Regions from separate parts of the Streptomyces sp. BoleA5 genome, predicted to be linked through region 1. Evidence: riboswitches for the same ligand, from Rfam matches in the RefSeq annotation. Region 1 holds a riboswitch; each other region holds the start of a gene.
What was found. A riboswitch is a leader RNA that binds a small molecule or an ion and turns the genes downstream of it on or off. The one in region 1 is predicted to bind thiamine pyrophosphate.

Region 1 (9,901 bases):
CGAAGAGTCCCGCCAGGGTCTGGGCCACCGCGCCGGCGACCGCGGCGTGCCCGCTGATGTGGTCGGGGTGCGGTGGTGTCACGAGCAGCGGCTGCCACTGCGGATCCGGCTCGGTCGCCGGGTTGCCGTCGGCGCCGGAGAGCCGGACGGCGGTGATCGGCCGCTAGGAACCGTAGTGGAGCTTGGCGTCCCACGCCGTGATGACGGCGTCGGTCGCCGTGGCGTTCGCCGCGGCGAACAGCCGTGCCGTGTCGGCGATGTCGAGACCGTGGCGGGCGCTGTGGTCGCGGTAGGCGGCCTGGAGCTGGACGGCCAGGTTGCCCCCGAAGAACAGGGCGGTCTCGGTCTGCCGCGCGGTGCGGAGCGAACCCGTCAACGCGCCCATGGTCCGCACCTCGTTCACGTCCCGGGCGTAGCGGGCGGAGGCCAGGGCGGGCGGCGGGCCGGGACGGAATCGGGAGGGGGAGGCGAGCAGCAGCGGGCGCAGCCGGGCGAGCCAGGTGTCGATGAAGGGCAGGTTCCCCGGCGGGGTGGGCCGCCAGACGCCGGGAGCCGGCGGAAGGGTGAAGTCCACGGTCGCGAACCGGCCGTCCCCTTCCCGCAGCCGGCTGACGTGCTCGGCGGCGCGCGCTCCGAAGGCCACGCCCTGCCGTTCGGCGTCGCCGTCGGGGATCCTCGCCAGGGAGCCCGTGTACGCCGCGTCGAGCAGCGCCCGGGAGGCGGGGAAGTCGGAGAGCAGGACGTCGTGCGCGGCGGTCACGGCCGCCGCTTCAGGCGACGCGCCGGCGGGTCCGCGGGCGTGCCACTTGTAGGGCGCCCAGCGCCCCTCGATGCCGACCACGGCGTTGTAGACGGCGACCGAGACGAACCCGTGCCAGACGACCGCCTGTCCGGAGGGACGGGTCGCGCCGAGGTTGGTGCCGATGACGTCCGTGGCGATGGCGTTCCACTCACGGACGGCGGCCGGATCCGCCGCCGGCCGATGATCCCTGCCGGCGGCCCGCGCCGGGACGAGGGCGGCGGCCGAGAGCGCGGTGACGGCGAGGGCCACGGGCACGACCGTGCCGGTGAGCCGTCCGTACCACCGCGACAGCCGCCAGGAGGACGGAGCGGTCCTGTCCGCAGGACTCATGGGGAGACTCCTCGTCGACGTCGGGCCCGAGCCGGACCGGAGGGAATTCCCGCCCGGTTCGGGCCACATCGACGTTGTTCCTACCCATGGTCGGGCTGGGCCGCCTCCCGGTTGCCCGGGTGAGCGGCCGGTTCCCGCCGTCCGCCGCACAGGCGGTACCCGTTCCGGGACGACGGTCCCTCGTACGACCGGCCAGTCCGGTGCCCGCCATCCGGCGGGCGGCCGCTGCGACGGGCCGTCGACGGGCGGGTCAGGGGATGGCGATCGGGGGCGGCGGCTGGAGGGGCCCCTGCAGCGGGTTCCAGACACCGCAGACCGGCAGGGCGCCGGCGGTGTTGCAGCGGTTCTCCGCCATGTCGCCGCGGAAGGTGACGACCTTCACCGACAGCTCCGCCGTCGAGGAGGCGCTCACGCTCGCGCCGCACACCCCGGTGACGGGGTATCCGGGGAGCCCGCTGAGGTCCTGCCAGGTGTACGTGCCGCCGCCCACCGGGGTGGTGTCGCGCTGCCCCACGAACGTCCGGCCGCGGACCACGGCGACGGAGTAGTCGCGGTTGCTCGCATTGGCCACGCCCGCCGAGTCGATGTCGCACCCCGAGAGCCTGCCGGGGCCGGGGAAGGGGGCCACGAAGGGCCCGCGGCCGGGGCCGAGGAGCGGAGCGGCGGGGTCGAGGACGGGACCGGCACCGGTCTCGACGATGGGGCTGGTACCGGGGCCCAGGAGAGGTCCGCGACCGGGGTCGAGGAGCGGGCCGGAACCGAGGAGGGGGCCCGAACCGAGGAGAGGCCCGGAACCGAGCAGCGGGCCGAGGCCGAGCCCCGGACCGCTACCGAGCCCGGGACCGCTACCGAGTCCGGGGTCGGTGCCGAGGTATCCGTCGGGGTACGGGTAGTCGTCGTACGGATCGGGCCACGGGAAGTCCGACGTCGATGCCGAGGGCGTGTTCGTACCGTCCGTGCCCACGGCCTGAGCCGTCGTCAGGGAGCCCGCGGATATCGCGGTGGCGATCAGGGCCGCCGGCACCACCGTGCGCGCGAGTCGTCCGAACCGTCGAAGGGACCGCCCGCAGGGCGGCGGGGTCCTGTCTGCAGGACGCATGGAGACACTCCTCGTCGATCTCTGGCCGGCACCGAGCCGGAGGGCTTCCGGCAGGGCTGGGGCCCCTGTGGACGGGATCCGTACCCGCGCCCACCGGCGTCCGGCGCCAAGGTCATCCCAGTGGCGCAGCCCGTTCCCTCCCACCGGGCCGCACTCACCCGATCGACGCCCCGCGCCTCGACAGACCCTGACCCCCCGTGAGCCGTACACCGCTGGCCAACGTTCGCGGGGAGCGAGTGGTGCGCGGGCTCAAGGTGCAGGCAGGACACCGCTCATGACATACGGGTAGAAAACGGAAGAGGCCCGGACCGCCGGGCCTCGAGCGGCGAAGAGGTGGCTGAGGTGGCGGAAGCCTCCACGGACGAGTCGGCCGACGAGAAGTCCGTCGAAGAAGGGGATACCGGCAGGAGCTGAAACGCACTCTGGGCTCCTTCCAGGTCTTCGCGATCTCGTTCGCGTTCGTCTCCGTGGCCGTCGGCATCTTCTCCACCTACGGCGACGTGCTGCAGAACGCGGGCCCCGTCGGCATCCGGCTGTGGATCCTCGTCGCGGTCGGGCAGTCCCTGGTGGCCCTGATGGTCGCGCAGCTCGCGGGGCGCATCGCCCTCAGCGGCTCCTCGTACCAGTGGGCCTCGCGGCTCGCCGACCCGAAGGCCGGCTGTGGGCTCGGCTGGCTGACGTTCTGCTACCTGGCGATCGCCGTGGTCGCCATCGACAACACCCTCGCGAGCCAGGCCTTCATCCGCTCGCCGGCATGCGGCCGGGCGAGGACACGGCGCGCGTCATCACGCTCGTGGTGCTCTTGGTCCAGGCCGTGCTCGCCGTGGCCTCGACCCGTCTCGTCAGCCTGATCAACACCGCGGCGGTCGGCCTGGAGCTCGCGCTCGTCGTGATCATGGCGGTCGCCCTCGTCACGAGATTTCCGGTGTGTCGGCCGGCCCCGAGCGTTCCTGGCAGGCGCCCGGACACATGCAGCTCGATGGCGTGGACGCCAGGATCCAGCTGTTTCCGCTGCTCGCAGCCGACCCCCTCGCAGCGTGGACCGCGACCGTCTGGGCCGTCTGTGGGCCGTGCAAGGTCGGCCAGGGCTGACGGAAGGCACCTGAGAGTGACGGGAGCCTCACCCATCTGACCTGGGCGGGCTTATTTGATCTGCGACACTGGGTGAACCATGCCTGCACCCGGAGAACTCACATTCGTCGCGCCGCGCGGAGCCAAGAGGCCGCCGCGGCACCTTGCCGATCTTTCGCCCGAGGAGCGCCGGGAGGCGGTCGCGGAGCTGGGGGAGAAGCCGTTCCGCGCCAAGCAGCTGTCGCAGCACTACTTCGCGCGGTACGCCGATGACCCCGCCGCCTGGACGGACATCCCGGCGGCGGCGCGGGGGAAGCTCGCCGAGGGGCTGCTGCCGGACCTGATGTCCGTGGTGAGGCACAGCAGCACCGACAACGACACCACCCGCAAGACGCTGTGGCGGCTGTTCGACGGGACGCTGGTCGAGTCGGTGCTGATGCGCTACCCGGACCGCGTGACGATGTGCATCAGCTCGCAGGCGGGCTGCGGCATGAACTGCCCGTTCTGCGCCACCGGCCAGGCCGGTCTGGACCGGAACCTGTCGACCGGGGAGATCGTGCACCAGATCGTGGCGGGCATGCGCTCGCTGCGGGACGGGGAGATCCCGGGCGGACCGGCGCGGCTGTCGAACATCGTGTTCATGGGCATGGGCGAGCCGCTCGCGAACTACAAGCGCGTCATCGGCGCCATCCGCCGGCTCACCGACCCGGAGCCGGACGGGCTGGGGCTGTCCCAGCGCGGCATCACGGTGTCGACGGTGGGCCTGGTCCCGGCGATGCTGCGCTTCGCCGACGAGGGCTTCAAGTGCCGGCTCGCGGTGTCGCTGCACGCGCCCGACGACGAACTGCGCGACACCCTGGTGCCGGTGAACACCCGCTGGAAGGTGCGCGAGGTGCTGGACGCCGCGTGGCACTATGCGGACGTGTCCGGGCGCCGGGTCTCGATCGAGTACGCGCTGATCCGGGACATCAACGACCAGGGATGGCGGGCCGACCTGCTGGGCCGGCTGCTCAAGGGCCGCCGCGTGCACGTCAACCTGATCCCGCTCAACCCGACCCCCGGCTCGAAGTGGACGGCCTCGCGGCCCGAGGACGAGCGGGCGTTCGTGGCGGCGCTGGAGGCGCACGGCGTCCCGGTGACCGTCCGGGACACCCGGGGGCAGGAGATCGACGGCGCCTGCGGTCAGCTGGCGGCTTCCGAGCGCTGACCAGCGCTTGCTAAGGTGACGGACGTTTGCGGCCGTTCGCCGCGACGTCACGCACATCACACAAAAGAACATCCGACAGGGGAGCGCGGAAAGCGCTGAGAGTGCGGCACGGCCGCAGACCCTCGGACCTGATCCGGGTCATACCGGCGTAGGGAGTCACCACATGAGCACCACTCGTCGGCGTGCGGCCGGCACCGTACTGGCCGTCGCGATCGGCGCGACCGCGCTCGCCGCATGCGGCAGTGACGGCGGGGACGCCGCCAAGGGCGGCACCCCCTCCAAGACCGTCACCCTGGTCAGCCACGACTCCTTCGCCGCGTCGAAGGACGTGCTGAAGGCGTTCACGAAGCAGACCGGCTACACCGTCAAGGTGCTGCGCGGCGGCGACGCCGGCGCCGCCGTCAACCAGGCCGTGCTGTCCAAGGGCAACCCGCAGGGCGACGTCTTCTTCGGCGTCGACAACACCCTGCTGTCCCGGGCCCTCGACAACGACCTGTTCGAGCCGTACGAGGCCAAGGACCTCGACAAGGTGCCCGCCGCGCTGCAGCCGGACGCCGCGAAGCACCGCGTCACCCCGATCGACTTCGGCGACGTCTGCGTCAACTACGACCGGAAGTACTTCACCGAGCACAACCTCCCGGTGCCGGAGAGCCTCGACGACCTCGTCAAGCCCGCGTACAGGGACCTGCTGGTCACCGAGAACGCCGCCACCTCGTCCCCGGGGCTCGCCTTCCTCCTCGCCACCACCGCGAAGTACGGCGACGCGGGCTGGGAGGAGTACTGGAAGAAGCTCAAGGCGAACGGCGTCCAGGTCGTCGACGGCTGGGAGCAGGCGTACTACGACAACTTCTCCGGCGCCGGTGGCGGCAAGGGCGACAGGCCGCTGGTCGTCTCGTACGCCTCCAGCCCGCCCGCCGAGGTGCTCGGGCTGAAGACGCAGCCCGAACAGGGGCCGACCGGTGTCGCGACCGGCACCTGCTTCCGGCAGGTGGAGTTCGCCGGCCTGCTGAAGGGCGCGAAGAACCCCGAGGGCGGCAAGGCGCTCGTCGACTTCCTGCTGAGCCGCGCCTTCCAGGAGGACATGCCGCTCAACATGTTCGTCAACCCCGTCCGTGACGACGCGAAGCTGCCCGAGGTCTTCACCAAGTACGCGCCGGTCGTCGCCGACCCGGCCACCGTCGCCCCGGAGAAGATCGCCGAGAACCGGGAGCAGTGGGTCAAGTCGTGGTCCTCGCTCGTGCTGAAGTAACGAAGACCGCCGGGGGCGGGCGCGCCCGGGCGGTGGCCGTCCGGCCGCTCGCCGTACGGCTCGGCCTGATGGCCGTGCCGGTCGCCTTCTTCGGGCTGTTCTTCGGGTACCCGGTCGCCGCCATCGTCGCCCGCGGGCTCCGCGAGGGCGGGCGGTGGCGGCTCGGCCGGTTCGCGGACGTCCTGGGCGAGCCCGACGTCCTGCACGTGCTGTGGTTCACCTGCTGGCAGGCGGCCGCCTCCACCGCGCTCACCCTGGCGATCGCGCTGCCCGGCGCGTACGTCTTCGCGCGCTTCGACTTCCCCGGCAAGCAGGTGCTGCGCGCGGTGGTGACCGTGCCCTTCGTGCTGCCGACGGTGGTCGTCGGCTCGGCCTTCCTCGCGCTGCTGGGGCGTGGCGGGCTCCTCGACGAACTGTGGGGGGTGCGCCTGGACACCACGGTCTGGGCGATCCTCCTCGCGCACGTCTTCTTCAACTACGCCGTGGTCGTACGCACCGTGGGCGGGCTGTGGGCGCAGCTCGACCCCCGCCAGGAGGAGGCCGCGCGGGTCCTGGGCGCGGGACGGCTCGCGGCCTGGCGCAGGGTGACGCTGCCCGCCCTCGCCCCCGCGGTCGCCGCGGCCGCGCTGATGGTCTTCCTCTTCACCTTCACGTCCTTCGGCGTGATCCAGATCCTCGGCGGCCCCACCTTCTCCACCCTGGAGGTGGAGATCTACCGGGAGACCGCGCAGTTGCTGGACCTCCCGACGGCGGCCGTGCTGACGACCGTCCAGTTCGCCGCCGTCGCGGCGATCCTCGCCGTGCACGCCTGGACGGTACGGCGCAGGGAGAGCGCGCTGCGGCTGGTGGACCCGGCCCGCACCGCGCGGCGGCCGCGCGGCGCCGGCGAGTGGGGGCTGCTGGCGGGCGTGCTCGGCGTCGCAGCGCTGCTGATCCTGCTGCCGCTGGGCGTGCTGGCCGAGCGCTCGCTGCACGGACCCGACGGCTACGGCATCGGCTACTACCGGGCGCTGGGCTCGGCGGCCGGAAGCGGCGGGACCTTCCTGGTGGCGCCGGTCGCCGCGGTCTGGAACTCGCTCCAGTACGCGGCCGCCGCCACCGTGATCGCGCTGGTCGTCGGCGGGCTGGCCGCGGCCGCCCTCACCCGGCGCGCCGGGCGCCTCGTGCGGGGCTTCGACGCCCTGCTGATGCTGCCGCTCGGCACCTCGGCGGTGACCATCGGCTTCGGCTTCCTCATCACCCTCGACGAGCCGCCGCTGGACCTGCGCTCCTCGTGGATCCTGGTGCCGCTCGCCCAGGCGCTGGTCGGGGTGCCCTTCGTGGTGCGCACCATGCTGCCCGTGCTCCGCGCCGTGGACGACCGGCTGCGCGAGGCGGCGGCGGTGCTCGGCGCCTCCCCTCTGCGGGTGTGGCGCGAGGTCGACCTGCCGCTGGTGCGGCGGGCGCTGCTCGTGGCGGCGGGCTTCGCCTTCGCCGTGTCCCTGGGAGAGTTCGGCGCCACCGTCTTCATCGCCCGCCCCGACAACCCCACCCTCCCGGTCGCGGTCGCCCGCTTCCTCGGGCGGGCCGGGGAGCTCAACCACGGCCAGGCGATGGCGCTCAGCACCGTGCTGATGCTGGTGTGCGCGGGTGCGCTGCTGGCCCTGGAACGTATCCGCATCGACAGGTCGGGGGAGTTCTGATGACCCTGCTGCGACTGGACGGCGCCACGGTGCGCTTCGGCGGCCACACCGCCCTGGACGGCGTGGGCATGGAGGTCTCCGAGCACGAGACGGTCTGCGTGCTCGGGCCCAGCGGCAGCGGGAAGTCCACGCTGCTGCGGGTCGTCGCCGGGCTGCAGCGGCTGGACTCCGGGCGCGTGCTGCTGGCCGGCCGCGACCAGACGGGAGTTCCCGCGCACCGGCGCGGTGTGGGCCTGATGTTCCAGGACCACCAGCTCTTCCCGCAGCGCGACGTCGCCGGGAACGTCGACTTCGGTCTGCGCATGCGCGGCGCCGCCCGTGCCGAGCGCGAGCGCACCGTCGCGGAGTTGCTGGAGCTCGTCGGGCTGCCCGGCGCGCAGCGGCGCGCGGTCGCGTCCCTGTCCGGCGGTGAGCAGCAGCGGGTCGCCCTGGCCCGGGCCCTGGCGCCGGGGCCGCGGCTGCTCATGCTCGACGAGCCGCTGGGTCAGCTCGACCGGGGCCTGCGCGAGCGCCTGGTGGTCGAGCTGCGCGGGCTCTTCCGGCGGCTGGGCACGACGGTGCTGGCCGTCACGCACGACCAGAGCGAGGCCTTCGCGCTGGCCGACCGGGTCGTCGTCATGCGCGAGGGCCGTGTCGAGCAGGCCGGTACCCCGCTGGAGGTGTGGCAGCGGCCCGCCTCCGAGTTCGTCGCGCGCTTCCTCGGCTTCGACAACGTGGTGGCCGCCACCGTCACCGGCGAGGCCGCCGACACCGCCTGGGGCAAGGTCCCCGTCCCCGCGGGCTCGCCGCAGGGCCCCGGGAGGTTGCTCGTCCGGCCCGCCGGCGTACGGCTCGTCCGCCCCTCCGACGGGTTGCGCTGCGACGTGCTCGCGCGCACCTTCCGCGGCGACCGGGTCACCCTGCTGCTCCGCCCCGAGGAGGGCCCGCGGCTGGAGGCGGGCTGCGCCCCGCGCGACGCCCCCGCGGAGGGCGACACGGTCGGCGTTTCGTTCAGCGCGGAAGAGGTCGTGGTCCTGGGCGGGTAGGCCCTGTTGAGTACTGGGGCCTCAGGGAGGGCGGCGGTGCCGATGGGTGGGCACGGGCGGGCTGTTCGGCTGTCCCGCCGCTGTGCGCCCGAAGGGCGCGAGACGGCGCGACAGCCACAGCGCGGCCTAACCCCGCGTCAGGCGCGCCAGTGCCTCCGGGGCTTCCTCGACGGAGTCGACGAGCGCGATGCGCGATTCCATGGAGCGGCCTTCGGCCAGAGCCTGGAGAAGGGGCCAGGCCGGGAGGCGCCGGGTCCAGTGGTCGCGGTCGACCAGCACCATGGGGCGCGGGGTGCCGTGGGACTCGTAGTAGTTCGGCGTGGTGTTGTCGAAGACCTCCTGCACGGTCCCCGCGGCGCCCGGCAGGAAGACGACCCCGGCGGTGCAGCGGGCCAGCAGCCCGTCCTCGCGGGTGGCGTTGGCGAAGTACTTGGCGATGTGCTCGGCGAAGGCGTTCGGCGGCTCGTGCCCGTAGAACCACGTCGGCACTCCGATGGAGGCGCCGCCGCCGGGCCGGCGGTCGCGGACGTCGAAGGCGGCGCGCGCCCAGTCCGTGATGGAAGGGCGGAAGGAGGGGACCTTGGCCACCGTCTCAAGGGCCTCGGCGAGCATCGCGTCGTCGAAGGGCGCCGCGTAGGCGCCGAGGTTGGCCGCCTCCATGGCGCCCGGTCCGCCGCCCGTGGCAACGGTCAGGCCCGCGCGGGTCAGCGCCCGGCCGAGGCGGGCGGCGCCCGCGTACGCGTCGGTGCCGCGCTCCATGGCGTGACCGCCCATGACGCCCACGACGCGGGTGTCCGCGACGAGTTCGTCGAAGGCGTCGGAGACCGCGTCGTCGTGGATGCTGCGGAGCATCGACGCGTAGATGTCGCCGCTGCCCCGGGTGCGCAGGAACCACTGGTAGGCGCGGGCGTCCGGCGTCGCCTCGTAGCCGTCGTCGACGAGGCCCTCGTACAGTGCGTCGGGGCCGTAGAGCGAGCCCCGGTACGGGTCGAAGGGCAGGTCGGGCACCGGAGGGAAGACCATGGCGCCGCCGGCGCGGACGTGGGCGGCCGCCTCCGGCTGCATGGGGCAGCCCAGGAAGACGGCCTCGGCGATGTCGGCGGACATCAGGGCGGGCGTACGGGTCGTCAGGTCGACCGACTGGACGCGGTGACCGCGCAGCGAGCCCGACGCGGCGACGCGGTCGAACTCTTCGAGGGTCTCTATCTCGTGATCGTTCGGATCGTTCGGCGACAGCACGCCCGTCACCCTAGCGCCCGCGGCGGGGGCCGCCGCCGCGGGGCTCCGCAGGGCGCTACGGCAGCGGCAGGGTGCCCAGGTGGGCGACGAGCAGGGTCAGCGGCAGCACCACGGCGAGGACCGCGAGGGCCCGCACGGCGGCCGCGTTGCGCAGCAGGGCGGCGGGTGCGCCGAGCCGGGTGAGGGCGGCGGTGGCG
Region 2 (9,901 bases), on a different contig from region 1:
CCCGCGCTTCGCAGCATGGCCGCCAGATGCAGGAGGTTGTAGGTCATGAACGCCGTGTTGCGGTTGGTGAAGTCGTTCTCCGGGCCGCCCGAGCCCGGGTCGAGATACGAGGGTCCCGGTCCGGCCTCCCCGATCCACCCGGCGTCGGCCTGCGGCGGAATCGTGTAGCCGAGATGCTGGAGGCTGTAGAGGACGTTCATGGCGCAGTGCTTGATCCCGTCCTCGTTCCCGGTGATCAGACAACCGCCGACGCGTCCGTAATAGGCGTACTGCCCTGCGTCGTTGAGCAGGCTGGAGCAACCGTAGAGCCGTTCGATGACGCGCTTCATCACCGAACTGTTGTCACCCAGCCAGATGGGCCCGCACAGCACGAGGACGTCCGCGGCCAGGACTCGCTCGAACAGGTCCGGCCACGCGTCGTCGGCCCAGCCGTGTTCCCTCATGTCGGGCCACACGCCCGTCGCGATGTCGTGGTCCACCGCGCGGACCCGCTCCACCCGCACGCCGTGCCCGCGCATGATGCCCGCGCTCAGGTCGACGAGCCCGTCGGTGTTGCTGGTCTCCGGTGAGCGCTTCAGCGTCGTGTTGACGAACATGGCGCGCAGTCCTTCGAACTGCGGCATCTGTGCCGCGGGTGCGGTCGTCGGGTGGGTCGTCACCTGTTCCTCCCAGCGTGGGTCCTGTCCGGAGGACGCCCGGTGGGGAGCCATGTCCTCTTCGAGGAGGCTCACCCACGCACGACGCCCGGGCAACTCGACGACCGGGCGTACCGCGCGCTAGCGCGGTGAGTGCTCGTCGCGGATCCGGGCGACGTATGCGGCGTCCTCGGCGTCGATCTCGGCCGCCTCCTGAAGGACCCGCTCGATACTGGCCCGCGGAATGACCACGGCTCCCGCCGTGTCGGCGAAGACGTAGTCACCGGGAGTCACGCACACACCGGCGATCTCTACCGTGACGCCGGCCGCGAACGGCATGATGGTGTCGCCGCCCCAGCGTGTCGCCTCGCCCTGGCACCAGGTCGCGAACCCGTGGTCGCGCAACTGGGCGAAGTCCCGAAGCCTGCCGTCCGTCAGCACTCCGGCCAGCCCGTGAAGGGCGACCCTGGACAGTTTCGTCCCCCCACCGTGTGAGACGTCCCGATAGCCGCCGCTGGAGAGCACCAGGACCTTCCCGGCCGGGTCGTCGCCGACCGCCTGATCGAAGAGCTCGGCGAAGCCGGCCGCCGACTGCGGCAGGTCGTCCCGGTAGGGCAGGTAGGCGAGAGTGGCGGCCGGCCCGAAGAGCGGCCTGGTGGGGTCGGGGCTGCACAGGGCGAGGATGTGCGCGCGGTGGTGGTGGAGGCGGCCCATGGCGTCCACCAGCGGCGCGCAGCCGAGCCGTGCGGCGGTGGCCGCGTACTCGCTACCGTGATCACTGCTCATGCGTCTCCTCCTGGTCCGCTCGTGGTCTGTCCGCCGATGTGGGGCGCCGTGTTCCAGGCGTACCTCGGTCTCCGCGGGAGCGTCACGGACGAGCGCAGTCACCGGTTGTCCGGCCCGGGCGCATCGCCGGGCGCCCGCGGCGCCGCGCGGGTCGGTACCCCGTTCGGGTGATCCACGAGTCATGCGCCAGAGCGCGCGTCCTGCCGGCGGCGCGGTTCAGCTGATCCTAGGACGGAATCGGGTCGCGCGCCCGGGCTGTTCGGAGGGGGCGTGCTCCTGGCGCGGACGGGCATCCGGTCAGGTCAGATGGTTGCGTTCCAGCGAGAAGTAGGGCACCTGGTAGTGGCTGCTCTGGATGTGCGAGGGCAACCGCCGCACCTGATCGGCACGGATGGTGGTGTAGACGTCGTGCCTGGTCATTCCGGTGAGGGGGCGTATGTGCCGGAGAAGGTCATCAGATCCTGCTCGCGATGGCTGAAGGTGATGATGAAGCAGTGTTCGACGAGGGGTTCCGCGGGGTGCGACATGGCCGCCTCTCGGTGGTGTGGGCTCGGCTCTGCCAGTGCGGACGTACGAGTGATCCGGCGGGTTCCGGAGGGCCGTCCCAGGCCGTCCCGTCAACACGGTGATGTTCCGTCATTCGTGTGAGGAGGGCTGGGCTTTCGGGGGATGTTCCCGGGCATGAGGAAATGCGCGGGTCCCGGCTCTCTCTCGCGGCGCGGGCTGCTCGGTGCTCTCGCGGCATTCACCCCCGTAGCGGCCGTCCCGGTCGTGTCCGCGCACGGTTCCGCCAGAGCGGCGGCGGAGCCGTACGCGGGTCTGGGGGAGGAGTCCGTGGCGGCGTTCCGTCGCGCCTGGGACGCCTATCGGCGGCTGGCCTGGGGACGGGACGAGCTGCGGCCGCTCAGTGGCCGCGGCGCGGACTTCTTCGCCCAGGGCCACACGTTCGGTCTGACGATCGTCGAGGCGCTCGACACGCTGTACCTGATGGAGCTGGACGAGGAGCTGGACGCGGCCGTCCGATGGGTGAAGAACGAGCTCGTCCTCGATCAGGACGTCTCCGTCCAGGTCTTCGAGGTGATCATCCGGTTGGTCGGGGGGCTCCTGTCGGGGCACCTCGCGACCGGGGACCACGCGCTGCTCGACCTGGCCCGGGACCTCGCGGACCGGCTGATGCCCGCCTTCCTCGCATCGCCCACGGGCGCCCCCTACCGGTTCGTCAACCTCTCCACGGGTGCGGTGAGCGGCCGCGACAACCACCTCGCCGAGATCGGCAGCTGCATCACCGAGTTCGGTGAGCTGTCGCGGCTCACCGGCGACCGCACCTACTACGACGTGGCCAAGAAGGCCCTACGCGCCGCCTGCGAACGCCGCTCGCGGCTGGGCCTGCTGGGCACCACCCTCGACGTCGAGACCGGCGTGTGGACCGGGACCACCGCGACCCTCGATCCGCCGGCCGACTCCTTCTTCGAGTACCTCTGGTACGGCTGGAAGCTGTACGGCGACGAGGAACTGCGCACCTGGTACACCACCCTCACCGCCGGGATCCTCAGATACCTCGCCGACCGGAGCACGGGGCGGCTGTGGTTCCGCCAGGCCGAGATGAGCACCGGTCGCGCCACAGGCCAGGTCCAGTCCGAACTGACCGCCTTCTACGCCGGACTGCTGGCCCGCAGCGGGCGCGTCGCCGAAGGCGAGAGCTACCACGACAGCTGGACGGCCGTGCTCGACGCCTTCCGCCTGCCACCGGACCTCCTCGACTACCGCAGCCTGCGCGCGGAGGTCCCCTCTTGTCCCCTGCGCCCCGAGTACGTCGACGCCTGCCTGTCCCTGTGGCTCGTCACCGGCAAGGAGCTGTACCGAGAGCGCGCCCGCGAGGTGTTCGACCGCCAGGAGCGGTACTGCAGGGTCGCCAACGGCTACACGGTCGTCCGCGATGTGACGGCGTCCCCGATGAAGACGGGGGACCGCACCCCGGCGTACTGGTTCAGCGAGAACGCCAAGTACTACTACCTGCTGTTCGCCGAGGCGCGCCGCTTCGACTACGGATCCGGCTATCTGACGACGGAGGGCAATGTGCTGCGCGGGCTGCGGGCCCCCGCTCCCGCGCCGGGCGGCGGTGGCCCTGTCGGGAAGTGACGCGCGGCCGTTCCTCCCACCGCGGGGTGGTGCGTACCGCAAGGATCCAGCCAGTCACAAGCCCAAGACGCTGGAGTTGTCCAGATGATGCGCCAGTTCGAGATGCGGCACGCCACACATCGATACATTAGGGGTCTGCTGTCGGGGCGAGCCGGATGCGGGATCCGGTGAGGTTGAGGAGTCTTTGGCCATGGGGGAGTCCGGGTACACGGAGCGCTGGCTGGAGACCGGCTCGGGTCCCGGCGCAGTGGTCCGGGCCCGTGTGACGCAGGCGAACCAGGCGGTCCAGGCGGCGTACCGCACATGGCTGGACCACGCCACCGAATGCCCTACGTGCCGGGACGGCGCCGCCCGGGATTGCACGGTCGTGCAGCCGCTGTGGGACGCCTACCAGGCTGCTCAGCGCGCCGCCCTGTGACCTTCCCGGGCGCGTTCGCCCGACAGGGTGCCCGGCAGGGGGCGTCAGGTGTCGCGGCACGCAAACGTCACCGGTGCCCCCGCCGCGGTGGGGGCCCGCCGCCGAGGGCCGGAGGGGTGCGCGGTCGTTGGCGCTCTCCTCGCGGTCCGAACATGATCGGATATTCGACCGGTCCGCCGGGTCCGCCGGGTCCGCCTGGGCCTCCCGGCCCGTAGGGGCAGACCGGACCTGCCGGCGTCATCTGGTGGTGGCCCAGGGGCCGGGCGGGTTGTGCGGCGCGCCGGGCCACGGTGTCGTGGGGTGGGCTGGTTCCCGGGAGTGAAGACCGCCTTGCCCATCCCCGATTACCGTTGCGGCGTCTCCTTCGCCAGGATGAGCCCATGACCGAGATCCAGACTCCCCGTCTCCTCCTGCGCCGCTGGCACGACGACGACCTTGTACCCATGGCCGAGATCAACGGCGACCCGCAGGTGATGCGCTGGGTCGGCGACGGCTCCGTGCGTGACCTGGAACACACGGCGGAAGCCATCGAGCGGTGGGAGGAGGAGTGGGACGAGGAGGGCTTCGGCCTCTTCGCCGTGGAGATGCTGGCCTCGGGCGAACTGGCCGGTTTCACCGGTCTGACGCTGCCGGAGTTCCTTCCGGAGGTGATGCCGCAGGTGTCCGTCTGCTGGCGGCTCGGTCCGCAGTTCTGGGGCCAGGGCTACGCCTCGGAGGCCGCTCACGCCGCGATGGAGTTCGCGCTCCAGGACCGCGGCCTGGATCGCCTGATCGGCATCGCCCGGATCGGCGACAACGCCTCGGAGAACGTCATGCGCAAGCTCGGCATGGCGCCGCAGCGCGAGATCACGCACCCGGAGTACGGTTTCCCGCTGCGCGTCCACACGATCGACCTCAGCGAGTTCCACGCCTGAACCGCGGCCTCCCCACGGCTCCTGCCGGCGGGATGGGCCAGGCGAACGCGGAGCGTGGCCGGCCACCAGCCTCTTTCGGCAGGGGGGCGCCGACCGGCCGGCAGGGCCACGCCGGTGCATGCGCCTACCCGGTCAGGCCCGGCCCGGTGCCCCCTTCCAGACCGCGACCCCGGAGTGTCGCGCGACCGATGCGAGGGGTAGCCTGCGGGCCCGTTCGAAGTCACCGGAGGATCCCCGTGCACACCCCCGTTTTCCTGCTGCGGAGCGTGCTGGGCCTGGGCGGCGGAATGGTGGTCGCCTGGGAATCGGACCGCCAGGCTTCCGGGCCGGGCTGGAGGAAGCCGCGGCTCTTCTCCGCGACGGCGGCTCTGTTGCTCGCCGCGCTACTGGGCGTCTGAAGCGCGTTGCAGAGGGCGAGATGTGCAGGCCGGGCCCCGGGCAACGGGGGTCGAACCGAAACCCGCGTTGCTCCCGAAGCCAGGGCGGCCCGGGCATGAACGCGAACCGGGCGCGAACAGCGACAATCCGCGCAACGACGTCGAAGACGAGAGACAACCCGTGAAGAGACCGGCTCCGCGCTCCACCTCGGCCCCGTATGCGACCTCCGCGACCTGCGCCGCAATCGGCGCCCTGCTGTGGGTGCCCGGCCGGACCAGCGCTCCCCCCAGGATCTACCGGGACTTCCCCGCAGCCGACTTCACCACGCCGTCGGCCTGGCGGGTGTGGTCGCCGGCAGTTACCGAGGACCGTCTTGGCCTGTACCTCCTCGCGGCGGGGGTGGTGCCGGCCGTGGCCGTGCGCCTGATCTCCGTACGGCGCGACTGAGCCGCGCCCGCGCAGCCCGACAAAGCGGTCATGCCGTCAACGAGCCGGTATCTTGCGGGCAACTCGGCGGCGCTCCGCTGTCAGAGCCTGATGAGACCGTTCCCGCACGAGTGACAGTGCACGGATCAGCCCGGGTCCGCCCCGCCGGCCCCGGACCCGTGCATGGCACGATGCCTGATCACGAACGAGCACGAGGAGATCGATCCCATCCATGAACGATCAAGGCACTCCTGTTGCGGCGAACCGCTTCAGGGTCGTCGCGGTTGATGCCGACTGGCCGGAATCACGGCAGTTCATGGGTAGCGGCCACAACCATGTCACGGGCGACATGCACGTGTTCCTGTGGTTCGGCTCTGCGTCCTATGACTCCCAGGCCGAGCACGTCAGGGTTTTCAGCGCATCCTCCGGCAACGCTGAGGCCGGCGAGGTGCTGGAGGACGCTTTGGAGGTCTACTGCCACCACGACGAGGGACTTCCGGCCGGCCGTCCGGTACCCGAACCCGTCACCATCACCGCAGACGGGAAACCCGCGACGTTCGAACTATGGCGGAACGGCAGCAACCCGCACTGGGTCGCCCGGGGCCGCGTCGAGAACACCGAAGTGGTGCTGTCCGGCTCCGGGATCGAACCCGGCGAGCTGCGCCTGGTCCGCGTTGACGACCTGGCCGCGTACTCGGCCCCGACGGCCTTCCTCCCGGCTCGGGAAGCGATCTCCGTTGCCATGGGGAGCGGCCTCCGGGCGGCGGGGTCCGGTCGGCAGTCGCAGTCCGGGGAGGCGGACACCGCGCTGCGGGTCCTGCGCGACCTCGCCGCCCGGGGTGCCGCGATCGGGGGACCTGGTCGGGAATTGCGCGGGGAAGAGGCGGACACGGTGATGCGCGCCCTGCGCGACCTCGCCCAGGGCGCCGGCCCGGCCCCGGCAGGAGAGTCGGGAGCAGAGGGCTGATCACCGCCGCCACCAACCGCCTGGCGTACTCCTCGCTTGATCAAGGGGGCAAACAGTCCCTGAGCTGGGAAGGGATGCCGTGCGTAGCACGAAGTGGGCGGCCGTGGCGGCTGCGGTCATTGCGCTGGGTGCCGCAGGCTGCGGCACCCGGCGCCGTCGGCACGGAGGCGTCCGCGGTGACGGAGCCGGCGGCGCCTCAGCCACGGCCCGCGGGCACCGGACCTCTCACGAAGGACGTCGTGCGGGCGAACCCCTGACCAGTTTCAAGACAGTGCTGAGCGTGCGGCTTTGTGAGGGGTAGGCGTGACGGACAAGCCGAAATGGCAGAATCATCCGGCCTGGTATCTGTTGCTCATCGTGGCGCAGTTGGTGTTCGTGACCTCCGAGGAAGACAAGATAAGTCGTTTCCTCGATGCGCTGGGTCTCCTGCTGTGGGGAATCCTGTGCGGGCGTGAATTGACGAAACGGGCCGCGTACCGGAGGGCTACCGCTGGAGGCGCGGCCCCGGCGGACAGGAGACGCCAGTGGCGCGAACGCAGCCGGGACACCTAGGCCTTGTCGTCAAATGAGCTCCCCCAGCTGACGCTGGGAGGTGCCCCCACGCTGCGTTGTCGAATCGTCCGAGTAGCCCACTACGAGGACGATCCCCGCCTTGCTATGCACACATCCCGGGCGTGAGCCTCAGCGGCCGAGAGGTGGGCCGTCCCACCCGCACGGGTCTCATCCCGTCGACGCGCCGGGCTTCGCCGTCGGGTTACTCTGTCCCCCGTACCGGACACGGGGTGCCCCACCGGGGCTGAGATCACACCCGTCGAACCTGAACCAGTTCGTACTGGCGGAGGGATGTCTTCCATGCCATTGGCGCATGTTTCCAGCGGTCTGCCCACCGACGGCCGGCAGACCGTCTTCGACGGCCGGATGCCGGCGGCCGCCGGCGATCTCCGGATCGAGGCACACGGCATACAACCGGTCCCCGAGAGCAACCGTTACGGCGGCCCGGGACGCCTGTTCACCGTGTGGTTCGCCCCCAATCTCACGATGACCGGGGTGTTCACCGGCACCATCGGGATAGTCCTCGGACTGGACTTCGCCACCGCGCTCACGGCCGTGGCGCTCGGCACCGTGGTCGGCGCGATACCCACCGCCTACCTGGGCACCTGGGGCAGCCGGACCGGCGCGGGGCAGCTGCCGCTGGCCCGGCTCGCTTTCGGCCGGGCCGTCGCGCTGCCCGGCATCCTGCAGTGGCTGTCCTCGGTCGCCTGGGACGCGCTGATCGGGCTGTTCGGCGGGGACGCGCTGGCGCGGCTGTGCGGCTGGCCGTTCTGGCTCGGAGTCCTGGTCATGATGGTCGCCCAGGGTGCTCTCGGCGTCCTGGGCTACGAGGCCGTTCACCGGCTGCAGATCGTCATGACCTTCGTTCTCGCCGCCGCCTTCGTGCTGATCGCCTGGAAGCTGCTCGACGGTGTGCACCCCGCGGCCAACGGCTCCGCCCATGGCGCCGACCGGGGTGGGGCGTTCGTCCTGACCAGCACCATCGCGCTGAGTCTGGCCCTGTCGTGGGCTCCGTACGCCAGTGACTTCAGCCGCTACCTGCCGCGGACGACCTCTGCCCCGCGCATGTTCTGGTACACGCTGGCGGGGTTGGTGGTGTCCTTCGTGGGCGTCCAGGCACTCGGGCTCTGGGGCGCGTCGGTCCTCACCGACCAGACTGCCGCAGGCGTGGCCGAGCTGCTCGGTGGCGGGCCGCTCGGGGCGTTCGGGCTGCTCGCCGTCGCCCTGGCGGCCCTGTGCAGCAACGCCATGAACGACTACAGCGGATCCCTGGCCCTGCAGACCGTCGGCGTGCGCGTTCCCCGCCCCGCCGCGGCCGCCTTCGCCGCGGTGCTCGGCTTCCCCCTGGTCCTGTGGATGCACGCCGCCGACACCACCGCCCGCTTCCAGAACGTGCTGCTCTTCGTCGGCTACTGGATTCCCGGCTTCGTCGCGATCGTCATCGTCGACTGGCTGGCCCGGGCACGGGCACGAGCGGGCGCACCGATCGACCTCGCCGCCGAGACCGGCCGACCGCAGCCCGGCTGGTACGCCGTCGTTGCGTTCGTGGCCGCCTTCGCCGCCGCTGTGCCGTTCATGGACACCAGCCTGTACGTCGGCCCGGTGGCCGAGGCCCTGCACGGCGCGGATCTCTCGTACTACGTGGCGTTCCTCGTGGCCCTCGGCGTGTACACCCCACTGCGCCTGCGCCACCGTTCGCGGCCCTGAACCATCGTCCCCCGTCCGTCCCCCAAGGAGCGAGTCCGCATGCCCCCGACTTCCGCCGATCACACCGCCTTCGCCGCGCGGGCGCTCGGTCGCGTACGGGCCCACTCACCGCTGGTCCAGAACCCGGGCGATGTGCCACGACTGCGGGAAGCCGGCGCGGCGGGGGCGGCCGTCGTGTCCGGCATCTGCGCCGCGGAGGACCCCGGTGCCGCGGCCCGCGCCTACGCCGACGCCTGGAGCCGACCGCCCGCCCCGAGCCGGGCGAAGACCCTCGCCTGACGAGCTTCGAACACCCGCTTGATCACCCAGGACGGCCGGGGAGACGTGGTCCGGTGCACGGACACACCGGCAGCCATGGCACGAGCATGGCGCGCGGTGACCTCAGTACTGCCGGCTGCTCCCCGGCGCGCAAGGTGACTTCGGCGACCGCCACAGCGTCGTGCCTGGCCAGAGCCTCCACCAGGAGCGGGCGTGGGCGCCGACCCTGTTCGCCGGCGGCGCCTCCCCGGCAGGCCCTGGTGTGGAGCACCGGGCCGATGCCGCGCCCGTCGAAGAAACCGAGGACATCGACAGTGCGCCTTGCCGGGCGGGGGAGCGCGGCCGGACCCTTTTCGAGGAGCACGACGGTGAGGTCGTCTCGCCGCTCCACGCCGCGCGCGATCTCCGACGGGGGTGTCTCCACGTCTTCGGGTTCATAGCACTACCTCCGGTGCCTTAGTCGGGCTCCGTCGCTCGCGCGTGGACCTGGTGGAATCCCGTGCCGTTCCCCTGGGGTCGCGGGCTGGAGGCCGATCGGGTTGACGATCAGGCCGAGGCTCATGCAGCCGGCCCTGGTCCCGCGCGTACCGTCAGCCTGCAAGACGGGGCCGTTCCCCGCGAGGGATGCTGCTCCGGGGCGGTGATCAGGCACCTTTCGGCGCGGGCACCCGCCAGGCCACCGTCCGCGCCGGCGCAGGGGTGGGCCCACCTGCACCCGGGG
Region 3 (9,901 bases), on a different contig from region 1:
GCGTCCGCTTCTCGTACGCGGAGGCGTCGGCCGGCTTGCGGACGTCCGCCTGCAACTGCTGCTCGCGCCGCTGCGCCTCCAGCTCGGCGACCCGGGTCTCCTGGACGACGACCTCCTGCCGGGCCGCCGCCTCCGCGAGCGGGCCCGCCTGCCGGGAGGACGCGGTGGCCTTGTCCCGCTCGGCCATGTAACCCGCCTGCAGGATCTGGCTGTCCCGGGTCGCCTCCGCCATGCGGGCCGCGGCCTGCTGCTCGGCCTCGGTGGCCAGCCGGTCCGCCTCCGCCTGCGCGATGCGCGCGTCCCGCTGGACGGCCGCGGCGTGCGGCGCGGCCAGGTTGTTGATGTAACCGGTCGGGTCGACGATCTCGTGGATCTGCAGCGAGTCGATGATCAGGCCGAGCTTCTCCATCTCCGAGCCAGAGGCGGCCCGGGTCTCGGCGGTGAGCCGCTCCCGGTCCCGGATCATCTGCTCCACCGTCAGCCCGCCCACGATGGAGCGCAGATGACCGGCGAAGACGTTGTGCACCCGCTCGGGCATGAACTTCTGCTGGTCCAGGAACCGTCGTGCCGCGTTGGCGATGGAGACCATGTCGTCGCCGACCTTGAAGATGACCACGCCGTGCACCTTCAGCGGGATGCCCTGCTGGGTGACGCAGTCCACGTTCAGCTCGGCCTCGTTGAGGTCGAGCGAGAGCCTGCGCACCGCCTGCACGCCGGGCAGGACCAGGGTCCCCCGTCCCGTGACGATGCGGAACCCCATCCCCTCCCCCACACCGTCCGTGCGGTGCTTGGAGCCGGAGATGACCAGTGCCTCGTTGGGCTCGGCGACCCGCCACATCAGTTTGAACAGGCCGACCAGAATGATGACCGCGACGAGCGCCCCGCCCGCCGCAACGCCGATCAGCATCGGCATACGCCCCCTTACGAATGGCCCCGATCGGGGCCGCGTACGGGAGTGTCCGCCTGTGGATGACGGTCCGGTAGGTCCTGACGGATCCTTGTCGTTTTCTTGACGTGGAGCGGACCGCTCCGCTCAGCCGTACGCCGGCGCCACGTACACGGTGCGCGGCGGCAGGTGCTCCACGACCACCACGACCGTGCCCTTCTCGATGCGCTCGCCGGCCGTCGCCGGGTACGCCAGGAACGCCTCGGCACCGCCCCGGACGTGCACGATCACCTCGCCGACCAGCCCTGGCCCGACCGTTCCGGTCACCCGGCCCTGCAGTCCGACCACGTTCCCCTCCCGGCTCACTTGGCGCGGCGCCGGTGACCCCGACCGGTGCCCGCGGGAACAGTGTCGCCGCTGCCGCGGTCCGCCGACACCACCAGGACGGCCAGCGCGGTCGTGAGCGGCACCGCCACCACCAGCCCGATGCTGCCCACCAGGGTCCGCACGATCTCCTCGGCGACCAGTTCGCTGCCCGCCACCGCCAGCACCCCGCGCTCCGCGATGGAGAAGAGCAGCAGCAGCGGCAGCGCCGCGCCCGCGTAGGCGAGCACCAGGGTGTTGACGACCGAGGCGATGTGGTCCCGTCCGATCCGCATGGCCGCCGAGTACAGCCGCCGCCGACTCGTCCCCGGGTCCGCCTCCCGCAGCTCCCACACCGCCGAGGTCTGGGTGACCGTCACGTCGTCGAGTACGCCCAGCGAACCGATGATGATGCCCGCCAGCAGCAGGCCGCGGATCTCGATGCCCGGGTAGAGGGAGTGGATCAGCCCGGTCTCGTCGGATGTGTTGCCGCTCAGCAGCGCCCAGTCGATGAAGACCGAGCCCAGGACGCCGATCAGCAGCAGCGAGCACAGGGTGCCCAGCACCGCGACCGAGGTACGGGCGTTGAGGCCGTGGCACATGTAGAGCGCGATCAGCATGATGGCGCTGCCGCCGATCACCGCCACCAGCAGCGGATTGCTGCCGTGCAGGATCGCCGGGAGGATGAACAGCGTCAGCACCGCGAAGCTGATGACCAGCGCGATCAGCGCCAGCACCCCGCGCAGCCGCCCGACCACGACCACCACCGCGGCGAAGATCCCGGCCAGCAGCCACAGGGGGAAGGCCCGGTCGACGTCGGTCACCGAGTACTGCAGTTCGCGCGGCGCCTGCGGCGCGTACGCCAGCAGCACCTTCTGGCCCTTCGTGTAGTGCCGGGTCTGGGTCGGCTGCACGATCTCGGTGAAGGTGCGGCCCGCGTCCTTGCCCGACGCGACCTCGATGGTCGCGCGCTCGCAGATCGCCGGACCCGACGGCGCCGACGTCGGGCCGGGGGAGGGCGCGGCTCCGGTGCCCGGTTCGGCGTTGACGTCCGAGCACTTGACCTCCTCGACCTTCACCACCCGCCCGGACTGCGTCTGCTGGTCGAAGCCGACGCCGCTGCGCTCGTGCTTCGGCACGCCGCCCGGCCACAGCACCACCAGGCCGGCCACCACGGCGGCGACGAAGGGGATCAGGACGGCGGCGATGACCTTGCGCAGGTGCCGGGAGACCGGCGGCACCGGGCCGTGCCCGTGCCCGTGTCCGTGACCATGGGCTTGCGAGTGCGGGTGAGTGGAGTCCACGGCCCGATCATCGCAACACCCTCTGGTGTGCGTCAGCGAGGACCCGCTAGCGTTGAGGCACCTTTGCAAACGCGGGAGCTCGGAGCACCGGGCTGAGAGGGCGCTGACCGGCCGAAGGGCCACCAGCTGCGCCGACCGCTGAACCTGTTACCGGGTAATGCCGGCGTAGGGAGTGGGTCTCATGACCATGCAGGATGCACACGCGCGCGAAATCGGCTGGCACAAGGGCTACGTGACCGGGTCCCGCCCGGACATCGAGGTCCCCGTCCGCCGGGTGCACCTGACCAACGGCCGGGACGTGACGCTGTACGACACGTCCGGCCCGTACACCGACCCGAACGTGACCACCGACGTCCGCCGCGGTCTCGCGCCGCTGCGCGAGAACTGGATCGTCGCCCGCGGCGACACCGATGAGTACCCCGGCCGCCCCGTCCGCCCCGAGGACGACGGCCTCAAACACACCGCACCGCGCGGCGGCCTGCGCAACCTGGACGCCGTCTTCCCGGGACGCCCCCGCCTCCCCCGGCGCGGCCGGCCCGGACAGCCGGTGACCCAACTGGCGTACGCGCGGCGGGGGGAGACCACCCCGGAGATGGAGTACGTCGCGATCCGCGAGAACGTCTCCCCCGAGGTCGTCCGCGAGGAGATCGCGGCGGGACGCGCCGTCCTGCCGGCGAACGTCAACCACCCGGAGACCGAGCCGATGATCATCGGCAAGCGGTTCCTGGTGAAGGTCAACGCCAACATCGGCAACTCGGCGGTCACCTCCTCCATCGAGGAGGAGGTCGACAAGATGACCTGGGCCACCCGCTGGGGCGCCGACACGGTCATGGACCTGTCCACCGGCCGCAACATCCACACCACACGCGAGTGGGTGCTGCGCAACTCCCCCGTCCCCATCGGCACCGTCCCCCTCTACCAGGCCCTCGAGAAGGTCGACGGCAAGGCCGAGGAGCTGACCTGGGAGATCTACAAGGACACCGTCATCGAGCAGGCCGAACAGGGCGTCGACTACATGACGGTGCACGCCGGCGTGCTGCTGCGGTACGTCCCGCTGACCGCGCGCCGCAAGACCGGCATCGTCTCGCGCGGCGGGTCGATCATGGCCGCCTGGTGCCTCGCGCACCACAAGGAGAGCTTCCTCTACGAGAACTTCGAGGAGCTCTGCGAGATCCTCGCCGCCTACGACGTCACCTACTCCCTGGGCGACGGCCTGCGTCCCGGCTCCATCGCGGACGCCAACGACGAGGCCCAGTTCGCGGAGCTGCGCACGCTCGGCGAACTCAACACCGTCGCCAAGCGGCACGGCGTGCAGACCATGATCGAGGGTCCGGGACACGTCCCCATGCACAAGATCAAGGAGAACGTCGACCTCCAGCAGGAGATCTGCGAGGAGGCGCCGTTCTACACCCTCGGCCCCCTCACCACCGACATCGCGCCCTCCTACGACCACATCACCTCCGGCATCGGTGCCGCGATGATCGCCTGGTGGGGCACGGCCATGCTCTGCTACGTCACCCCCAAGGAGCACCTGGGTCTGCCCGACCGCGACGACGTCAAGACCGGCGTCATCACCTACAAGATCGCCGCCCATGCCGCCGACCTGGCCAAGGGCCACCCCGGCGCCCAGGAATGGGACGACGCGCTCTCCGACGCACGCTTCGAGTTCCGCTGGGAGGACCAGTTCAACCTGGCCCTCGACCCCGACACGGCACGGGCGTTCCACGACGAGACGCTCCCGGCGGAGCCGGCCAAGACCGCGCACTTCTGCTCCATGTGCGGGCCGAAATTCTGTTCGATGAAGATCTCTCAGGACATCCGCCGCCGGCACGGCGGCACACCCGAGGAGATCGAGGCCGGCATGGCGGAGAAGTCCCGCGAGTTCGCGGCCTCGGGCAACCGCGTCTACCTCCCGATCGCCGACTGACCCGTGATCCCGCGGCGGCCCGCCGCGGTATCCGCTACGCGGGCCGTGGCGCGGGCGGAGTCGATCAGCTGCCAGAACCGGTCGGTGTCCATGCCCGCACTGTGGCACCGGGGTACGACAACGCCCCGGGTCCGCCGGGTCCGCCGGGTCCGCCGGGTCAGTCCGGTCTGTGGTCGGGGCCGCCGAAGTCGGGGCTGGAGAAGTCCGGGCTGGTGAAGTCGGGGCTGGTGAAGCGGTCCCCTGGTTCGGGGGAGGACTCGTGGCCGGGGCTGGAGAAGTCGGGGCGGGAGTAACCGAGCCGCGGCATGCGGGGGTTGCCGCCGGTGGTCGCGGAAGGGGCTGCCGGTGCGGTGGGGGCCGCGCCGGCGGCCTTGGCGAGGGCGTCGTCGAGGAAGGGCTGCAGTCCCCGTTCCACCAGGGCCCGGCGCCACAGCTCGCGGGCGAGGGCGACGTCGCGGGGCTCGCCGCCGGGCGGATCGTGGAGGGCGGTCGAGCCGTTGCGCAGCGCGGTGAGCAGCAGTCCGACCATGCCGATGACGATGCCGCAGACGGCGACGGCCGCGAAGAGCCAGCCGGCCTGCCGCAGCGGCTGGGCGATCGCCGGTTCGGGGTGCCCGAAGCGCAGGGCGTACCCGAGCACGAGGAAGATGACGGCGGCCGTGCCCGCCAGGATCGGTGTGAGCACGGCGACGACGGCGAACAGCCCGGCCCCCGAGCCGTCCGCGGCGACCGGGGCCGCCGCGGCCGCGTAGCCGAGGCCCGGCACGGTCGCGGTGCGTGCCTCCCGGCGCTGTTCCGCGAAGGCCTCGCGGACCTTGACGAACTGCTCGTACTCGGGCGCGGCGCAGGCCGAGATGGGCTCGGCCGCGTTGAGCGCCAGGGTGCGCAACTGCTCGGCGTTGAGGCGGTTCCGCGCTTCGGCCAGGGCGGCCCGCGTGCCCTCCGAGTGCAGAGCCGTGTCGAGGGCGCGCTCGAATTCCGGGCGGTCCTCGGTCAGCAGGTGTGGAGCGCTGTTCATGTGCATCCCCCGATGCTCCGTCTCCGGTTCCTCCCGGGGTTCACGAAGGACGAAGGTCCGGTCCGGCTGGGCGGAAGCGGAGGAGAAGCTGCCTACGGATATCCCGATGGTAGAGCGCGGAGGTGACGCGGTGACAGAGTGTTTCCGGAAAATGGGGGTTTCGGGGTCTACAACGGCAGCTGTGCGACCAGGAGTTTGCCGTCCATCGTCACCCCGCCGTCCATGGCCACCGCCAGGTCCTCCGCGTACACGTGCGGTCCCACGACGACCGCGGAGCGGTCCGGCTGCTCGGTGCCGGGTTCCGCGCCGGGCTCGCCGAGCAGGTACGGGATGGGGCTGTGACCGTGCACGACGCGGTGGCCGCCGTAGGTGTCCAGCAGTTCGCGGGCGGCCTGCGGCCCGGACTCGCCGCGGAAGGCGAAGCGCCGGGTGAACTTGCGGAACAGCTCCCAGCACTCGTCGGCGTCGCCGCGCTGCAGGATGCCGGTGACGGCGTCGTTCATCGCGTCGATGGTGGTGCCGTACTCCAGGTACGCGGTGGTGTCGGAGTGCAGCAGCAGATGGCCGTCGGTGAGGGCGGCCGCGTCCAGCCGGGACATCCAGGCGACGTGGTGGTCCTGCAGCCGCTCCATGTCGCTGGTCTGGCCGCCGTTGAGGCGCCAGGCGGCGAGGAAGGAGGCGGTGCCCGCGGCGGAGTTCACCGGGGTGTCGCCGAAGCGGTGGGCGCCGAGCAGCAGCAGTTCGTGGTTGCCCATGAGGGCCCTGGCGTAGCCGCCGGCCGCGGCGGCCTCCGCGGACAGCTGCATGACGAGCTCGATCACGCCGATGCCGTCGGGGCCGCGGTCGGTGAAGTCGCCGAGGAACCACAGGCGGGCGTTGCCCGCCGCCCAGTGGCCCTCGGAGTCGATCAGCCCGGTCGCGTACAGGGCCTCGTGTAGCCGGTCCACGTAGCCGTGGATGTCGCCGACGACGTAGAGCGGGCCGAGCGCCTGGGTGTCGGCCGCGGTGACCACCGGGAGGTCGCGCTGTGTGGGCGTGTACTCCGGTGGCATCATCTGCTCGTCGATCATCGTCTGTTCGTGCTCGGCCGGATGCCCGGGCGGAGCCCCGACGGCGTCGGCGGGGTGCACCGACGGCGTCATGGGCGCGCCGTGCGCCACCGCCTCCGCGAGGTCCTGGGACCAGCCGTACGAGGTACCGGGCATGGGTCCCTGACCTACCCCCTGAGTCATCGACCCCTCCACCGTCGCGCCACCATCCGCCCATCATAGGAATCACGATGTCGTGGCGTGACACACCTGCTGATAGCGATTTCATCCCGCGCGGACAAATCCGCCCGGGGCGGGCTCTTCTCGCCTAGGAAGCGCCCGTTCCTATGTTCCCGCGGGCCCACGGGGCGGGCTGACGGTGGTGCGCGGCGGGCGCCGCTGGGAGGACGTGCGCACGATCAGGTCGGTCGGCATGACCTGCTGCACCGGGCGGCCGGCGTCCACCCCCTCGATGGCGTCGATGAGCAACTGGACGACCGCGGTGCCGATCCGGCCCGGTTTGAGGGAGAGCGTGGTGATCGGCGGCTCGGTCGTCGCGTAGACCATGCTCTCGCTGCAGCAGACCAGCAGGAGGTCCTCGGGTACGCGCAGCCCGTAGCGGCGGGCGGCGGCGAGCAGGTCGGTGCCGTTGGGGTCGAAGAGGCCGTAGACCGCGTCGGGGCGGTCGGGCCGGGCGAGCAGGCGGTCCGCGGCGACGGCGCCGGCGCACGGGTCGTGGGCGGGGTAGGCCTCGACGACGGGCTCCTGGCCGATCTGCTCGCACCAGCGCAGGTAGGCGGAGGTGGACAGCCGGGTGTAGGTGTCGGTGCTGGTGCCGGTGAGCAGTCCGATCCTGCGGGCCCCGGCCTCGGCGAGGTGCTCCAGGATGCCGAGCACGGCGGCCTCGTGGTCGTTGTCGACCCAGGCCCGGACGGGCAGACTGCCGGTCGGGCGGCCGTCGCTGACCACGGGGATGCCCTGCCGCACCAGCTCGGTCACCATCGGGTCGTGATCGGAGGGGTCGATCACGACCGTGCCGTCCAGCGCGACGTTGCTCCACACGTCGTGCCGGGAGGAGGCCGGCAGGATGACCAGGGCGTATCCGCGGGCGAGCGCGGCGGAGGTGGCGGCCCGGGCCATCTCGGCGAAGTAGGCGAACTCGGTGAAGGTGAAGGGCTCTTCCCCGTACGTCGTCACGGTCAGGCCGATCAGCCCCGACCTGCCGGTGCGCAGCGTGCGGGCGGCGGCGGAGGGACGGTACCCCAGCCGGTCGGCGACCTCACGGACGTGACGGCGGGTGGCGTCGGGCAGTCGGCCCTTGCCGTTGAGCGCGTCGGAGACGGTGGTGATCGAGACTCCGGCCGCGGCGGCCACGTCCCTGATGCCGGCCCGCTCCAGCCGGCGTCCGACGGGCCGGCTCGCCTGGTGCTTCCCTGCTGCTGTCATGGCGTGGTGATAGTAGGGGTCGGGTCGTCCTTTCGCGGGGTGCCGGAGAAGCCGTTGACAGATACGTTTCCCCGCCCGCGGCGCCGGGCGCGGCCGGGAAAGCCCAGGTGGTGGCGGGTGTCTACCACGGGTTACCGGCCCGTTACCGGGTGCCGCCCGCCCCGCGCCGCGCGGAGCGCGCGGCCATCAACTCACCCCTACGAGGGATGCGCGCCACCGCGCGCGCCACCGGCGCGCAGTGCGTCGCACCACCTGCCCTGTTCCCCGTGAGCCCCTGCCGCGAGCCCGTGTGCCGCAAGCCCTCCCCCGGCCGGGCGGGCGCTCGTATGGTGTGGGGCATGAGCCCCAAACTGCGCCGCGAACTGGACGGCATCCCCACGTACAAGCCGGGCAGACCCCCGGCCGTGGAAGAGGGAGTGACGGCTTACAAGCTGTCCTCCAACGAGAACCCCTACGCGCCGCTGCCCGGTGTCCTGGAGGCGGCCACCGCCGCCGCGGAGAACTTCAACCGCTACCCGGACATGGCGTGCACGGCGCTCCACGCAGAGCTGGCGCACCGCTTCGGCGTGCCGGAGGAGCACATCGCGACGGGCACCGGTTCGGTGGGCGTCGCGCAGCAGTTGCTGCAGTCGACCGCGGGCCCGGGTGACGAGGTCGTCTACGCCTGGCGGTCTTTCGAGGCCTATCCGATCATCACGCAGATCACCGGCGCGGCCTCGGTACGCGTGCCGCTCGACGCGGGCGAGACGCACGACCTTGACGCGATGGCCGCGGCGATCACGGACCGGACGCGGCTGATCTTCGTCTGCAACCCCAACAACCCCACCGGCACGGTGGTGCGCCGGGACGCGCTGGAGCGTTTCCTGGACCGCGTCCCGCCGGACGTGCTGGTCGTGCTGGACGAGGCGTACCGGGAGTTCATCCGCGACGCCGAGGTCCCGGACGGCGTCGAGGTCTACCGTGACCGTCCCAACGTGGCGGTGCTGCGCACCTTCTCCAAGGCGTACGGGCTCGCCGGGCTGCGCGTGGGGTTCGCGATCGCGCACGAGCCGGTCGCCGCGGCGCTGCGCAAGACGGCCGTCCCCTTCGGGGTGAGCCAGCTCGCCCAGGACGCGGCGGTGGCCTCGCTGCGCGCGGAGGCCGCGCTGCTGGAGCGGGTCGACGCGCTGGTCACCGAGCGCACCCGGGTGTACGACCGGCTGACCGCGCAGGGCTGGACGGTGCCGGAGACGCACGCCAACTTCGTGTGGCTGCGGCTGGGGGAGCGCACGACCGACTTCGCCGCGGCCTGCGAGCGGGCCGGCGTCACGGTCCGCCCGTTCGCGGGGGAGGGCGTGCGGATCACGGTCGGCGAGCAGGCCGCCAACGACGTACTGATCCGTACGGCGGAGGCCTTCCGCAAGGAGCTGTGACCGTTCGCACGCAGCGTCCCGGGTGCCACGGGGCGTCGTAGCACGCCCCCTTTCGCCCCCTTCCACCCCCCGGTGTGAGGGGGCGAAAGTGTGTGCGGCATACTGAGCTTGTGAATGCGTTCACTTTCACAAGCTCGCCAAGTTAGGAGGCGTGACGTGGACCTGGCACTGGACTCCGTCGCCGTCGCGCGGTGGCAATTCGGCATCACGACCGTCTACCACTACCTCTTCGTTCCCCTCACGATCTCCCTGGCCGCCCTGACCGCCGGTCTGCAGACGGCCTGGGTGCGCACGGGCAAGGAGAAGTACCTCCGGGCGACCAAGTTCTGGGGCAAGCTCTTCCTGATCAACATCGCCATGGGCGTGGCCACCGGACTGGTCCAGGAGTTCCAGTTCGGCATGAACTGGTCGGACTACTCGCGCTTCGTCGGCGACGTGTTCGGCGCCCCGCTCGCCTTCGAGTCGCTCATCGCCTTCTTCTTCGAGTCCACCTTCATCGGGCTGTGGATCTTCGGCT

Region 2: another riboswitch for thiamine pyrophosphate. It lies ahead of B085_RS0115390 (purine-cytosine permease family protein); the one in region 1 lies ahead of B085_RS0127015 (thiamine ABC transporter substrate-binding protein).
Region 3: another riboswitch for thiamine pyrophosphate. It lies ahead of thiC (phosphomethylpyrimidine synthase ThiC); the one in region 1 lies ahead of B085_RS0127015 (thiamine ABC transporter substrate-binding protein).

The regions. Positions count from the first base shown of each region.
Region 1 covers NZ_KB892115.1:49,276-59,176, forward strand. The annotation lists gene B085_RS51040 (hypothetical protein) at 1-82, opposite strand, end outside; gene B085_RS43890 (hypothetical protein) at 164-1,132, opposite strand; gene B085_RS45905 (hypothetical protein) at 1,383-2,231, opposite strand; gene B085_RS43900 (hypothetical protein) at 2,699-3,082, shown strand; gene rlmN (23S rRNA (adenine(2503)-C(2))-methyltransferase RlmN) at 3,403-4,509, shown strand; TPP riboswitch at 4,577-4,681, shown strand; gene B085_RS0127015 (thiamine ABC transporter substrate-binding protein) at 4,673-5,758, shown strand; gene B085_RS0127020 (ABC transporter permease) at 5,827-7,440, shown strand; gene B085_RS0127025 (ABC transporter ATP-binding protein) at 7,440-8,465, shown strand; gene B085_RS0127030 (LOG family protein) at 8,592-9,713, opposite strand; gene B085_RS0127035 (hypothetical protein) at 9,760-9,901, opposite strand, start outside.
Region 2 covers NZ_KB892100.1:72,390-82,290, reverse strand. The annotation lists gene B085_RS0115445 (flavodoxin family protein) at 1-623, opposite strand, end outside; gene B085_RS0115440 (RraA family protein) at 777-1,421, opposite strand; gene B085_RS51450 (hypothetical protein) at 1,719-1,841, opposite strand; gene B085_RS0115425 (glycoside hydrolase family 47 protein) at 2,256-3,560, shown strand; gene B085_RS0115420 (hypothetical protein) at 3,751-3,978, shown strand; gene B085_RS0115415 (GNAT family N-acetyltransferase) at 4,359-4,892, shown strand; gene B085_RS49310 (hypothetical protein) at 5,129-5,290, shown strand; gene B085_RS0115405 (hypothetical protein) at 5,451-5,717, shown strand; gene B085_RS0115400 (hypothetical protein) at 5,929-6,663, shown strand; gene B085_RS0115395 (hypothetical protein) at 6,967-7,215, shown strand; TPP riboswitch at 7,432-7,524, shown strand; gene B085_RS0115390 (purine-cytosine permease family protein) at 7,516-8,922, shown strand; gene B085_RS50050 (hypothetical protein) at 8,962-9,201, shown strand; gene B085_RS51915 (Ku protein) at 9,224-9,604, opposite strand.
Region 3 covers NZ_KB892093.1:50,065-59,965, forward strand. The annotation lists gene B085_RS0108690 (flotillin family protein) at 1-913, opposite strand, end outside; gene B085_RS0108695 (hypothetical protein) at 1,034-1,234, opposite strand; gene B085_RS41780 (YibE/F family protein) at 1,249-2,553, opposite strand; TPP riboswitch at 2,615-2,742, shown strand; gene thiC (phosphomethylpyrimidine synthase ThiC) at 2,735-4,480, shown strand; gene B085_RS0108715 (hypothetical protein) at 4,638-5,504, opposite strand; gene B085_RS0108720 (metallophosphoesterase) at 5,666-6,703, opposite strand; gene B085_RS0108725 (LacI family DNA-binding transcriptional regulator) at 6,872-7,972, opposite strand; gene hisC (histidinol-phosphate transaminase) at 8,311-9,384, shown strand; gene B085_RS0108735 (cytochrome ubiquinol oxidase subunit I) at 9,541-9,901, shown strand, end outside.